3 regions of the Arthrobacter sp. 49Tsu3.1M3 genome follow, and region 3 is predicted to be linked to each of the others. Evidence: riboswitches for the same ligand, from Rfam matches in the RefSeq annotation. Region 3 holds a riboswitch; each other region holds the start of a gene.
What was found. Region 3 has a riboswitch for cyclic di-AMP ahead of B5X90_RS18290 (NlpC/P60 family protein). Riboswitches for the same ligand answer to the same signal wherever they lie in the genome.
Positions count from the first base shown of each region.

Region 1 (4,171 bases), on a different contig from region 3:
CGGCCGGCCTGCCGGCGAAAATCCGGACCACTCCATCCTGCGCAAGGCTTCCCTCAAGGTCGCGGTGCGGATCAGTGCTGCGTGCGCGGTCATGGTTCTCGGGCTGCTCGCCGCCACGGCTCTGTACCTCACGAACCAACTGGCCCATCCTGAAGTGCCGGGCTCGGCGGCGGCGGGGACGGCCTTCACCTACCTGGATTCCAAGGATGTCCTCGAAGCCATGATCATCGCCGGGGTGGCGGGAATACTGCTGGCAGGCATCGTCGGGTGGCTCAGCGCGCGCAGCGCCATTCGTCCCCTCAGTGATGCCCTCGCAAGGGAGCGGCGTTTCGTCCAGGACGCCAGCCACGAATTGCGTACGCCATTGACCATCCTGGACACCAGGATCCAGCTGGCCCAGCGCAACACCGTGCCCGGCTCCAGGCAAAGCCAGGACCTGGCCCAGATCCGGGAGGACGCCGCGACGCTGACAGGGATCGTCAACGAACTGCTCCTCGCGGCAACCGCGGAGGCCCCGGACCGCTCCGCGCCCCCTGCCGACCTCGCCGACGCTGCCGCCGGCGTCGCCGGCAGCCTCCAGCAGGTGGCAGAGCAGCGCCAGGTGCGTCTGGACTTCTCTGCCGCGGCCCGGCCGCTGGCCCGGATCGAGAAGAATGCACTGCGGCGTGCCGTGCTCGCCCTGGCGGACAACGCGCTGGCCCACACGCCTCCGGGCGGCCGCGTGTCCATCATGACCTCAATCGAGCAGAAGCGCGCCGTGATCACGGTGGCGGACTCCGGGACCGGAATCACCGGCGTCGATCAGGCCCGGATCTTTGACCGGTTCGTGCGGACGGCCGGCACCGGCACCTCACGGGGACAGCGGAGCTTTGGCATCGGCCTGGCCTTGGTCCGGGAGATTGCCGTCGCGGCCGGGGGCACCGTCGAGGTGGCCGCGACGGGCGACGAGGGAACCGTCATGAAGTTGACACTTCCGCTCATGGGCAGCGGGAATCCCTGAGGACCCTGCGCCGGGGAAAGATATGCCATCGGGATCCCGGACCCCCGAATGCGGAGACAGGAAAGACCGGCGGTCGAGTTGCCCCCAAGGGAACTCGACCGCCGGTCTTTCCGGACTGTCTGGCCCCGGGCCGGGGCCGTGCGGCTTAGGCGCGGACGAACGTCACTCCGCCGGTCGCGGTCAGCCAGGACAGCGGGTGAACCATGGTCTGGTTCTTGCCGTTCATGCCGCCACTGACCACTTGGCCGTTGCCGGCGTAGATGCCGACGTGGCCGGACTGGACCACCATGTCACCGGGCTGCGGTGTCGCCACAACGGTTCCAAGGCCGAGGAACGCGCGGGGACCGATGTCGCCAACGGGCTTACCCGCGGCGCCAAGGGCCTTTTCCACCATGGCAGTGCAGTCCTGGGTGATGCCCACCTGGCTGTAGGCGGCCGAGAGCATGATGGCGTTGCGTCCGCCCGCGGGCGCCGCGGCCGGCGCTGCTGCCGGAGCGGCCTGCACCTGGATGACGGGCTTGGCCGGAGCCTTGGGCGCTGCCGCCGGGGCTGCAGCGGGAGCCGGAGCCGGCGCGACGGGCTGTTCGATGACCGGCGCGGCAACAGAATCCACGGCGGGGCGCTCGAAGCTGATCTTGACGCTTGAATCGGCGCTGACGGGGGCACTGACCTGTCCGGTGACGTCGACGTTCGACGCCGGAGCAGAGTCACGCTGCACGGGGGCGGTGGCCGCGTTGGCGGCCATTCCGCTGGTCAGGACCAGGCCGGATGCGGCGGCGAGGACGGCGGCATGGCGCGCAAAAGTATTGACTGAAGTCATGAAAGATGTAGCCTCTCCCAATGCCTGCGAGGTGAGCTGTCGGATTCGGATGGGAGGCACCCGGCCGCACTCCGGGCCCGTCGTTGCGGGCACTGTGCGGCTTCACCCCAAGACCTGCATATCAGCAGATCAAAAGTGGTTTCCCCGTCTCTGCCGGACGTTGATGCGAGTTACCCCCGGGCCGCGGCAGAGTTAGGCAATCGGCTGGGGAGCGCCCGTATCGGAGACAACAGGCACTCATCAACCGTAGCGCGAACCGCACCCGAAAGTCACATTCAGGTAACGGGGCCATGATCCCGGGCCGCTATTTGCCCATAGGGCGGCGCCGGTTCCGAACATAGGATGATGCCATCAGCACCACCGGAAGCGGAGGCCCGAAATGAACAGCCAGTGTGTCGCCATCTGCCAGTTGAGCACTCAGCCCCAAGAGGATTTCGACGTCAACACCGAGCTGCTGATCCTGGACGGCGGGGACGTCCACGTGAGCACATGGGACGCGGAACCGCGCGACGGGGGTTTCGACGAGCACATCCTCAATGACCGGGTGGACGCGCTCGGGTACATGGTCGTCAACGACTGGGCCTTCCTGGACGGGAAAGCCTACGCGGTGGTGGAACGGCGGTCCGGCCCGGCGCCGGCCGGGCGCCGCGAACCGTGACCTTCCTGTCCCTGGCGCTGATCGCCGTCATCGCCCTGGCTGGCCCCCTGCTGGCCCTGCCGGCGCGCTGGCACTTGCCTGTCATGCTGGGTGAGCTGCTGGCCGGCATCGCGATCGGGCGTTCAGGCCTGGCCCTGGTGGACCCCGCGGACCCGACGTTCACCCTGCTGGCCAATATCGGGTTTGCGCTGATGATGTTCGTGGCAGGCACCCACGTTCCCGTGCGGGATCCGAACATCCGTGGCGCTCTCGGCAAGGGCTCCCGCCGGGCGATGGTGGCCGCAGCGGCTGCGGTGGTGGTCGGAACCGGCGTCGGACTGATGTTCGGGACTGGACATGCCCCCCTCTACGTCGTGCTGCTGGCGTCCTCGTCGGCCGCACTGGTGCTTCCAATCGTCGATTCCCTGCGCCTCGGCGGCCCGGATGTCGTCGCCATGACAGCGCAGGTGGCAATAGCCGACACAGCCTGCATTGTGGCGTTGCCGCTCCTGGTGGATCCGCCCCACGCAGTCCAGGCGGCGCGGGGTGTCCTCGCGGTGACCGGGTGCGCAGTGGTGCTCTTCTTCGGCTTGCGCTGGCTGGAGCGCCGGGGCGTCCGTCGGCGCGTGCACCGGCTCTCGGAAAGCCGCAAGTTTGCCCTGGAGCTACGGATCCAGCTGGCCGTGCTCTTCACCCTGGCCGGTGTCGCGACGTGGAGCAATGTGTCTGTGATGATGGCAGGCTTTTCTTTCGGGCTGGTGATGGCTGCGGTCGGCGAACCGCGGCGGCTGGCCCGGCAACTGTTCGCGCTCAGCGACGGCTTCCTGGGTCCGCTCTTCTTCGTGTGGCTGGGTGCATCGCTGACGCTCAGGGACCTGGCCGGGCACCCGGACATGATGGCCCTCGGCCTGGTGCTGGGGGCCGGGGCCCTGCTGGCGCACGCCGACCTGGCTTTCCTGGGACTCCCGCTGTCGCTGGGGGTGTTGTCGGCGGCCCAGCTTGGCGTACCGGTGGCTGCGGCGAGCATCGGAACGCAGCTTCAGGTCCTGCTCCCAGGCGAGGCCGCGGCCCTGCTGGTGGGTGCGCTGGTCACCATAGCCGCGAGCGCCGTCGCCGGGTCACGGGCGGCCAGGACTTTCGCGCTCCCGGCAAATGCCGGCGGCAAGTCCGGAAATTCCGGCAGCGCTGTCGGGCAGGGCGATCCGGGGGGTCCGAAGGCCTGACTGTCCGAACGTCTAAGTGCCTTGACCAAGGCCGGGCCGGCGGCGAAGGTTCGGATCGTCATGCTCCAACGGACGTGAATTGCAGCTCCGGCCTCCGCTTGGCCATCTCTGCCAGGACAAGGGAGACGGCGTCCCGGACAGCTGTGCCGTCGGCGTCGAACGTCCCGCCAGGCTCGCCGAGCACCGCGTTGGCGTGCCGGACGAACCTGTCCCAGTCCCCCGCGCCCGCGCGCAGCGCCAGCATCGGCGAGAGCAGCGCGGCCCGGCGCAGCCAGGCATCGGGCTCTCGCACCCACCGGTCCAGGACGCTGTCGGCCCGCACCCTGGCCAGAACATCCAGTCCGTCCACCAGGGGCCCGACGACGTCGACGGCGAGCGGATCCACAAGGTCCCGCACCCGCGCCTGCCGGATGAAGCCCTCCAGCCGGGTGAGGTCGGAGTTGGTCAGCAGCTTCACGTTGGCCTGCAGCAGGACGACGGCGGCCAGCCGG
Region 1 is NZ_FUZD01000014.1:81,304-85,474, forward strand. Features, by position in the region: gene B5X90_RS14750 (sensor histidine kinase) at 1-1,000, shown strand, start outside; gene B5X90_RS14755 (hypothetical protein) at 1,146-1,820, opposite strand; cyclic di-AMP (ydaO/yuaA leader) riboswitch at 1,828-2,029, opposite strand; gene B5X90_RS14760 (hypothetical protein) at 2,200-2,478, shown strand; gene B5X90_RS14765 (cation:proton antiporter) at 2,475-3,680, shown strand; gene B5X90_RS14770 (DNA alkylation repair protein) at 3,739-4,171, opposite strand, start outside.
Region 1: another riboswitch for cyclic di-AMP. It lies ahead of B5X90_RS14755 (hypothetical protein); the one in region 3 lies ahead of B5X90_RS18290 (NlpC/P60 family protein).

Region 2 (4,171 bases), on a different contig from region 3:
AGCCTCTCCCCCGACGACAACAAGGTCCTCCTGGCCCTCACGCCGAGCGGCGTGCCCGTGGACCGCAGCCTGTCGGCCGGCGGCTACCGGCTCACGGCCGCGCGTACACCGTACGGCGACGTGATTGTGACCGGACTCCCGCTGGCAGAAAAACAAAACACCCTGGCCTCCCTGGTCTGGACCATGGTGGTGGTGTCCGCAGGCGGGCTGGTGCTGATCGGGCTCGCCGGCACGGCCCTGATCCGGCGGACCATGAAGCCGCTGGAACAGCTCTCCGAGGTCGCCACCAAGGTCTCCCGTCTCCCGCTGGACGCCGGCGAGGTGGCGCTCGGGGTCCGCGTCCCGACGTCGGCGGCCCATCCCGGAACGGAAGTGGGCAGCGTGGGCTACGCGCTGAACAAGATGCTGGACAACGTCTCCAACGCTCTCGAGGCGCGGCAGGAGAGCGAGATGAAGGTCCGTCAGTTCGTCGCCGACGCCTCGCACGAACTCCGCACCCCGCTGACGGCCATCCGCGGCTACACGGAGCTGATGCGGATGACCGAGCACTTCACCCCCGACGGCGAGAGGTCCCTCGCCCGTGTGCAAAGCCAGTCCGAGCGGATGACCACGCTCGTCGAGGACCTGCTGCTGCTGGCGCGCCTGGACGAGGGGCAGCCGCTCAAAATCTCCGACGTCGACCTCACCCAACTGGCCATCGAGACGGTCAGCGATGAGAAAGTCATGGCCCCGGACCGCATCTGGCAGCTGGAACTTCCGGACGAGCCCGTGGTGGTGCGCGGTGATGCGACCCAGCTTCACCAGGTCCTCGCCAACCTGCTGTCCAATGCGCGCAAGCACACCGAACCCGGGACCAAGGTGGTCACGGGCATTATGCGCTCGGCTGACGGCAGTGCCGTGGTCACCGTGACAGACAATGGCAGCGGCATCGCCCCGGAATTTATCGGCCGGGTCTTCGCCCGCTTCGCCCGGGCCGACGCCTCCCGCACCAATCCGGCGTCGAACCCCGCAGCCGTCCCCGCCGGTTCTGCCGTCGCGACGGCGAGGGTCGGGTCCGGGGCCGCCGCACGCTCGTCTTCCGGCGCCGTTTCCGGCAGCCGCGGAGGTCACGGCACGGCGACCGCCGCGCCGACGTCCGAGGGCACCAGCGGGTTGGGCCTGTCCATTGTCCAGTCGATCGTGGAGGCCCACGGAGGAACAGTCGAGGTCACGTCCCGGCCGGGCCGCACGGAGTTCGCCGTGCGGCTGCCCGCCGCGCCGCCGCCGGCGTAACCAGAACGGCCGCCGCCGGCGCAACCAGCCCGGACCGGCCGACCGGTGAACCCGGCGCAACCCGACACCCCGGCACTGTGACTCCTGTTACCAAAATGTGACTTAAGCGGCCGGGTCCTGTAGCGTCGTTAGCGTGCGCCGCCATCGGTGCCGCATATCCGGACGGACGCCAAACTCTGCCGCTTCCCGGATTCCGCTGGACCAGGCAGAGGCGGGGGACCCAGAGTTCCCGGGCATTCTGCTTTCATGCGCCCTCGGGGTGAAGCCGACACGTGATGTTCCGTGCGGCCGGATGACCTCATCCGAACCCGACAGCTAACTCCGCCGGCGTTGAGAGGCCACCATGACTGAATTCCAGGTACAAACACGCCCTGACGGTGATTCGCGTTCCCGCTCAGTTGGCGCAGCTAAGTCGCGCCACCGCGCCGAACCGGTCAAGCAGGCATCCGCCCTGTCGCGGTTCGCCGCCGGGCTCGGAGTAAGCGGCCGCCGTGCCGCCGTCGTCACCGCCGCGTGCGCGCTGCTGCTCGGGGGCGGCGCCGCCGGCCAGGCGGCAGAGCCGGGCGCCCACACGTCGAACGTTGCGAGCCAGAGGGCCACGATCGCCGACCCGCTGGCCAAGCTCAACTTCGAGCGGGTCCAGGTTGCTGGGCCGACCGCTCCCGCGGAAAAGAACGTGGCTCCCCAGATCTCGGAGGTTAAGGCAGCCGAAGCGCTGATCCCCGCCCCCGCTGTGGCCGCGCCTGCACCCGCGGCGGCACCTGCCCCGGCCCCCGCGGCAGCCCCCGCACCCGCTCCGGCCCCCGCGGCAGCCCCCGCGCCCGCTCCGGCACCGGCACCGGCTCCGGCAGCCGCTCCGGCCCCCGCGCCGGTCGCAATCGACGACCCCGCCGGGGCGCAGGCCTACGCCGCGTCCCAGCTGGGAAGCTATGGCTGGGCACCCGGCCAGATGCAGTGCCTGCACAAGCTGTGGACCAAGGAATCCGACTGGAAGACCACCGCCACGAACGCCAGCAGCGGCGCCTACGGCGTGGTCCAGTCCCTGCCCGCCTCGAAGATGGCGAGCGCCGGCGCCGATTACATGACCAACTACCGGACCCAGATCAACTGGGGCCTGAACTACGTCAAATCGCGCTACGGCTCCCCCTGCGGCGCCCTGAACTTCCACTACGCACACAACTGGTACTAAACCGGCACTAGCCGCCCCGCCAAAGAGGCCCCGGATCCGCATGGATCCGGGGCCTTCTTGCACCTCCACGGCCGGACCGGCCCGGCGGCCAGACTTCCACAGCCCCCGCACAGCTCGACCCTAAAGCCCTCATATGGGCCGCCGGGAAAGTTGAGCCATGACATTCACAGACCAGGCCACAGGAACCCTGCCCCGCTCCACGGCAACGCCGGCCGGCCCGGCGGCCCCCGAGTCATCCTCGGGGCTTGCGCTGGCCGACGCACCGGTCCCGGGCCCGATCGCCGGAGCGCTGACCGGCCCCAGCGGCCGGCGCACGGCCATTGATACGCGCGCCAGCACGCCCCTGCTGGACGTCACCATCCCGGTTTTCAACGAGGAACGGGACCTCGAGGCCTGCCTGCGCCGGCTCCACGCGTACCTGCTCGGCGCCTTCCCGCATTCCTTCCGGATCACCGTGGCGGACAACGCCAGCACCGACGGAACGCTCAAGGCCGCGGAACGGGTAGCCCGCGAGCTGCGCGAAGTGACGGTGGTCCACATGGCGGAAAAGGGCCGCGGAAACGCACTTCGCAGGGTGTGGCTGGCTTCGCCGTCGCCGGTCCTGGCGTACATGGATGTGGATCTTTCCACTGATCTGGCGGCCCTCGGCCCGCTCCTTGCCCCGCTCATTTCGGGGCATTCCGACCTGGCGATCGGGACGCGGCTGACCCGCAATTCCCGCGTGGTCCGCGGACCCAAGCGGGAATTCATCTCGCGCAGCTACAACTTTCTGCTCCAGGCCCTCATGGGCGCCCACTTCAGTGACGCGCAGTGCGGCTTCAAGGCAATCCGGGCGGACGTGGCCCGGCAACTGCTCCCCCACACGCTGGACAACGCCTGGTTCTTCGACACCGAACTGCTGGTCCTGGCGGAAAAGTGCGGCCTGCGCGTCCACGAAGTCCCGGTGGACTGGACCGACGATCCGGATTCCAGCGTGGACATCGTCCAGACGGCCCTCGCGGACTTGCGTGGCATGGCACGGTTGAGCCGGGACCTGGTCTCGGGCCGGATCCCGGTTCCCGACCTGCGCGCGGCCCTGGCCCGCGGACCGCTGCCGGCCGCCTCGCGGGCCCAGGAACAAAGCCCCGGCGAAAGCCTCTTCGGACAGCTCGTCCGCTTCGGCAGCATCGGGGTGGCCTCCACCCTGGCCTACCTGGCGATTTTCCTGCTGTGCCGCGGGTTCATGGACCCGCAGCTGGCAAACTTCCTCGCGTTGCTCACCACCGCCGTGGCCAACACCGCGGCCAACCGGCGCTTCACGTTCGGCATCCAGGGCAGCAGCCAGGCGGCTCGCCACCATTTCGAGGGCCTCCTGGTCTTCGGCATCGGGCTGGCCCTGACCTCGGGCGCACTCGCCCTCGTTCACGCCGTGTCGGGAGCGGCACCGGACCGCTGGCTTGAACTGCTCACGGTCACCGCCGCCAACCTGGCCGCCACGGCCGTGAAGTTCCTGCTCTTCCGGCTGGTGGTTTTCCGCCACAGGCCAGCCGCTGCCGTTCCGGCGTCCGGCGCCCCCGGTCCTTCCCTCCCCCGCACAGAAAAGGCCAAGTAAATGACGGCAACCATCAGCCCCACCGCCGGAGCCCAGGGCGGTTCCCCGGCCGGCAGGCCGCCCGCCGCCGAGGAACAGCCACACCCGGTTCCCAAAGACGGCGGGACGGCGACCCATCG
Region 2 is NZ_FUZD01000005.1:125,775-129,945, reverse strand. Features, by position in the region: gene B5X90_RS08565 (sensor histidine kinase) at 1-1,272, shown strand, start outside; cyclic di-AMP (ydaO/yuaA leader) riboswitch at 1,457-1,614, shown strand; gene B5X90_RS08560 (aggregation-promoting factor C-terminal-like domain-containing protein) at 1,616-2,461, shown strand; gene B5X90_RS08555 (bifunctional glycosyltransferase family 2/GtrA family protein) at 2,619-4,052, shown strand; gene B5X90_RS08550 (glycosyltransferase family 39 protein) at 4,053-4,171, shown strand, end outside.
Region 2: another riboswitch for cyclic di-AMP. It lies ahead of B5X90_RS08560 (aggregation-promoting factor C-terminal-like domain-containing protein); the one in region 3 lies ahead of B5X90_RS18290 (NlpC/P60 family protein).

Region 3 (4,171 bases):
CCACTTTCGGCTGCTACTTCGGCAGCCTTGGGGTGAAGTCCGTCAGCGGCAAGCAGCTTCCACCGAAGGATCCCCTGGGGATGCCTCTGTGCGTGGCTGCTTGCAACGGCGGGCCGGGTCTTTGATCTCTCTGACCCGAATCCGACAGCTAACTTCGCAGGCCATCCAGAGAGGAACCGTTCTTGACCACCCAGACCGCCAGGGGCCGTCGCCGCGCGACCGGTCCCGCTCCGGAGCCGCGTCCCGTCGTCGCACACACGGCCGAACGCCCGCGGGACGTGCACCGCGATGAACGGCGTCGCCGTCGCAGTCCGTTCCGCCAGGTCACGGACTTTGCCGCGGCCAGCGGAGTCGGGCAGAAGGCCGGGATCGCGCTGGCCGCCACTGGTCTGGTTCTTACCGTGACGGTCCCCGTCACGAGCCCTGTGATGGCTTCGAATCCGGGCGGCTCCGGCGCGCTCCCCGCTGCCGTGCAGCCGGATGTCACCGCTGCGGCCGCCGCCAAGGTCGACTTCAACCGCACCGCCGTCACCACGAAGGGTGATCCGGACGGGAAACTCAAGCAACTGCTGAGCGCCCAGTCTGTGGGCACCATCACCCGCGCGGCATCGGCCGGCACCCTGGGTGCGCCGCTCGACCAGCTGGTCACGGCCTCGCCCTTCGGCTACCGTGTCAGCCCCATTACCGGGGGCGCGGGGGAGTTCCACCGCGGCCAGGATTTCGCCGCCCAGTGCGGCACGGCGGTCCACGCGGCCGCCAGCGGCACCGTGACCTTCAACGGCTGGCATCCCTTCGGCGGGGGAAACCGCGTGGTCATCGATCACGGCAACGGCCTGGAGACCACGTACAACCACCTGTCCTCGGCCTCGGTCAAGGTCGGTCAGAAGGTTTCCCGCGGTGACGTCATCGCCATGAGCGGGACCACCGGCGCCTCCACGGGCTGCCACCTCCACTTTGAAGTGATGGTCAACGGCGACGTCGTTGACCCGCTCGGCTGGCTCTAAAAAGACGATGGGCTGCTCTCAACTCCGTATGACACGCCGTGATCTGAATGTGACATTGGATCGAGACTGCTGTAGGGTTTGAAGCACGCCAACTTTTCCGAAGTTGGCGCTCTTGAGTGGATTGCCTAGCTCTGCCACCGCTCAAGGTCCGTTCGCATTACATCGTCTGGCAGGGGCGGGGGAACCAATTTTGGCCTTCGAAAGAAGGCCTTGGGGTTAAGTCGCAAAGCTTCCCAGGAAGCAGCGCGGCCGGGTGACTCCCATCCGAATCCGACAGCTCACCTCGTAGGCATTGGGAGAGGCTACTTTCGTGTCTTCACGCCACAATTCTGCGCGCATGCGCACCGGCGAGGCTCTGTCGAGCCCGCTGGAATCCACATCACGTGCCGCCCTTGCCGGCGCCCGGATTGGATCACGTTCCGCAGGCTCAATCTCTACCGAGCCCGGACAGCATGCAGTTTCCGCTTTTGGCGCGTCTTCGCAGTACACCCTTCGCTAAGTAACCCATTTCGGGGCGATCCGGCGTACCCCCAAGATGCCGGAGCGTCCTCAGTCCGTGCCCGAAAGCGCGCGGTCCAAGGATCACGAAAGAGAGAACTTAATGACTACTCGTGCAAACGTTGCACGGCACCGCGCCGAGGTCACCAAGACCAACTCGCTGGCTGTAATTGCTAAGGCTGTCGGCGACAACGCCGGCGGCGTGGGCCGTCAGGCCGCGGTCATCGCCGCAGCTTCCGGTCTGGTCCTGACCAGCGGAATCGCAGCCAACGCTGCTGAAACCAATGTTCAGCGCGAATCCACCTCCGCTTCGGCCCTGGAAGTCCAGTCCGCAGCTCCGGCCACCATCTCGGCCGCTTCCACCATCGCGATCTCCTACGAGAAGCCCGCCGTGACCACCACGCCGGCTCCCGTCGTCGAGGCTCCCAAGCCCGTCGTGAAGGTCCAGGACGCCACGGCCACGGCCACCCGCGCCGGCGGCACCGAGCTGGGCGTCAGCGGCGGCGTCGCTGCCCAGGCCCCCGCCGGCATCGGAAGCGGCGCCGGTGCGACCATCGCCGCCGCTGCCTACGCACAGATCGGTGTGGCGCAGGACTGCACCGCACTCGCCACCAACGCCCTGGCCGCGGCCGGCATCCACTACCACGGCTGGCCGGCAGGTTACCTGTCCCTGGGCCGCACCGTGAGCGCCGCCGAGGCACGCCCGGGCGACCTCGCCTACTACCAGAACGGTGGCGTGGGCATGGCTCACATCGCGGTCTACGTCGGCAACGGCATGGCAGTGCACGGCGGCTGGAACGGCGGCACCACCGCACTGTACAGCGTCAACGTCGGCTCTGGCCCGGTCTTCATCCGCGTCGGCGCCTAAGCACGAACCCCAGCATTTCCGAAAGACCCCCGCCTCCAGGCGGGGGTCTTTCGCGTTGCCGCGCAGTGAACTTTCCGTGCCGGGGACTGCGCCGGTGAAAAAATATTCGGTGATCCGGCACTTGAGTGTTTACTCTTGTGTTGTCGATCCATAGCCCGACCATGCAGAGGGCAGCCGGCCCTCGTGCCGCTGGCGGGTGCGGCCGTGAAGAGGTATGCGGATGCGCACTCTCGTTCTGAATGCTGGATATGAACCGCTGGCGGTCATCACCTTCCGCCGGGCGCTCGTCCTTGTCCTGACCGGAAAGGCCAGCGTGGTGGCCGAAGGGGACGACCCCGTGGTCGGCCCCCAGGATATTTTGGGCCGCCCGTCCGTGATCCTGCTGAACCGCTACATCCGGCCCAGGTACAACACGATGACTGCGGTGAGCCGCCGCGGAGTGCTGCGCCGGGATGGCCACCGCTGCGCGTACTGTGGCAAGGCTGCCCACACCATCGACCACATCCAGCCCAAGTCGCGGGGCGGAGCCGACTCCTGGGAGAACCTGGTGGCGGCGTGCCTGCGGTGCAACAACGCCAAGAGCGACCACACGCCGGCGGAGATGGGCTGGAAGATCGGTTTTGTACCGGGTCCGCCAAAAGGTGCCATCTGGCAGATCAAGGAACTCGAAAAGCCGACGCCGGCCTGGGATCCGTTCCTGCTGCCTGAATCGGCTGCCTGATCTGCCTCGTGCTCTGACTCCTGCCAGGGCCTGATCTGCTGCCTGATCAGCCGGTGGCGTGGCTGCTGGCGCACATTGCGCCTTGTTCGTTGGCCGTTGGCTGTTGGCCCTTGGCTCTTGGCGCCGCGCTAGGCTGAACCAATGGAGTTCGATGCCATCATTCTCGCCGGTGGGCGGTCCTCACGCCTCGGCGGCGTGCCCAAATCCGGGCTGATCTACGACGGCGCCACCCTCCTGGAGCGGTCGCTCCTGGCCGCCGGCGCGGCGGGGCGCGCCGTCGTCGTCGGCCCCGACCCCGGGGGCCTGCCCGGCGGCATCCTGACCTGCCGCGAAGAGCCGCCCTTCGCGGGTCCGGCCGCAGCCATCGCGGCGGGACTGGCCGCCCTGGCCGCCGATCACGCGAGCCGGCATGCACCAGCCGCGCCCTATACCCTCGTCCTGGCGTGTGACATGCCCCGGTCGGCCGATGCGGTCCGTGCCCTGGCGCAGGCGCTGGACGCGTCCGCTGCAGGCACGCCGCAAGGGGACGGGCCCGACGGCGTCATGGCCGTCTCGGCCGACGGCCGGAAGCAGCCGCTCGCAGGTTTTTATGGCACGGCCGTGCTACAACGTTCTGTGGCGGACGCCGCGTCCCGGGACCGGCTGGAAAACGCGTCGGTGTTCGCCCTTCTTGCTAGGCTGGACGTGCGGGAAGTTCGCGTTCCCCCGGGCTCCACGGATGACGTCGACACCTGGGATGACGCGTCCGCACTGGGGGTATCCGGCAGGATTCCCGACGGCGGTCCGGGCTCCGGCCCGGCTCTGCGCAGCTGAACTCGACCATGGAGGCAAACGGTGAAAAGCCAGGACGAAACACTGGAAGACTGGTGCCGTGCCCTGCTCCAGGCCCTGGAGCTGGACGACGTTGAGATTGACGTGAATGAGGTCCTCGCCCTCGCCGGCGTGGCCGCCCATTCCGTGGTGCGCCCGGCGGCACCGCTGACCACGTTCATTGCCGGCTTTGCGGCCGGCCTGGCCTCAGGCTCCGGGCAGGCCACGGACTCCGTGTCGATGGAGTCCGCGATGGCCGTGGCCCGCCGG
Region 3 is NZ_FUZD01000023.1:36,604-40,774, reverse strand. Features, by position in the region: cyclic di-AMP (ydaO/yuaA leader) riboswitch at 1-178, shown strand, start outside; gene B5X90_RS18295 (M23 family metallopeptidase) at 183-1,004, shown strand; cyclic di-AMP (ydaO/yuaA leader) riboswitch at 1,127-1,310, shown strand; gene B5X90_RS18290 (NlpC/P60 family protein) at 1,606-2,370, shown strand; gene B5X90_RS18285 (HNH endonuclease) at 2,591-3,091, shown strand; gene B5X90_RS18280 (molybdenum cofactor guanylyltransferase) at 3,233-3,904, shown strand; gene B5X90_RS18275 (DUF6457 domain-containing protein) at 3,926-4,171, shown strand, end outside.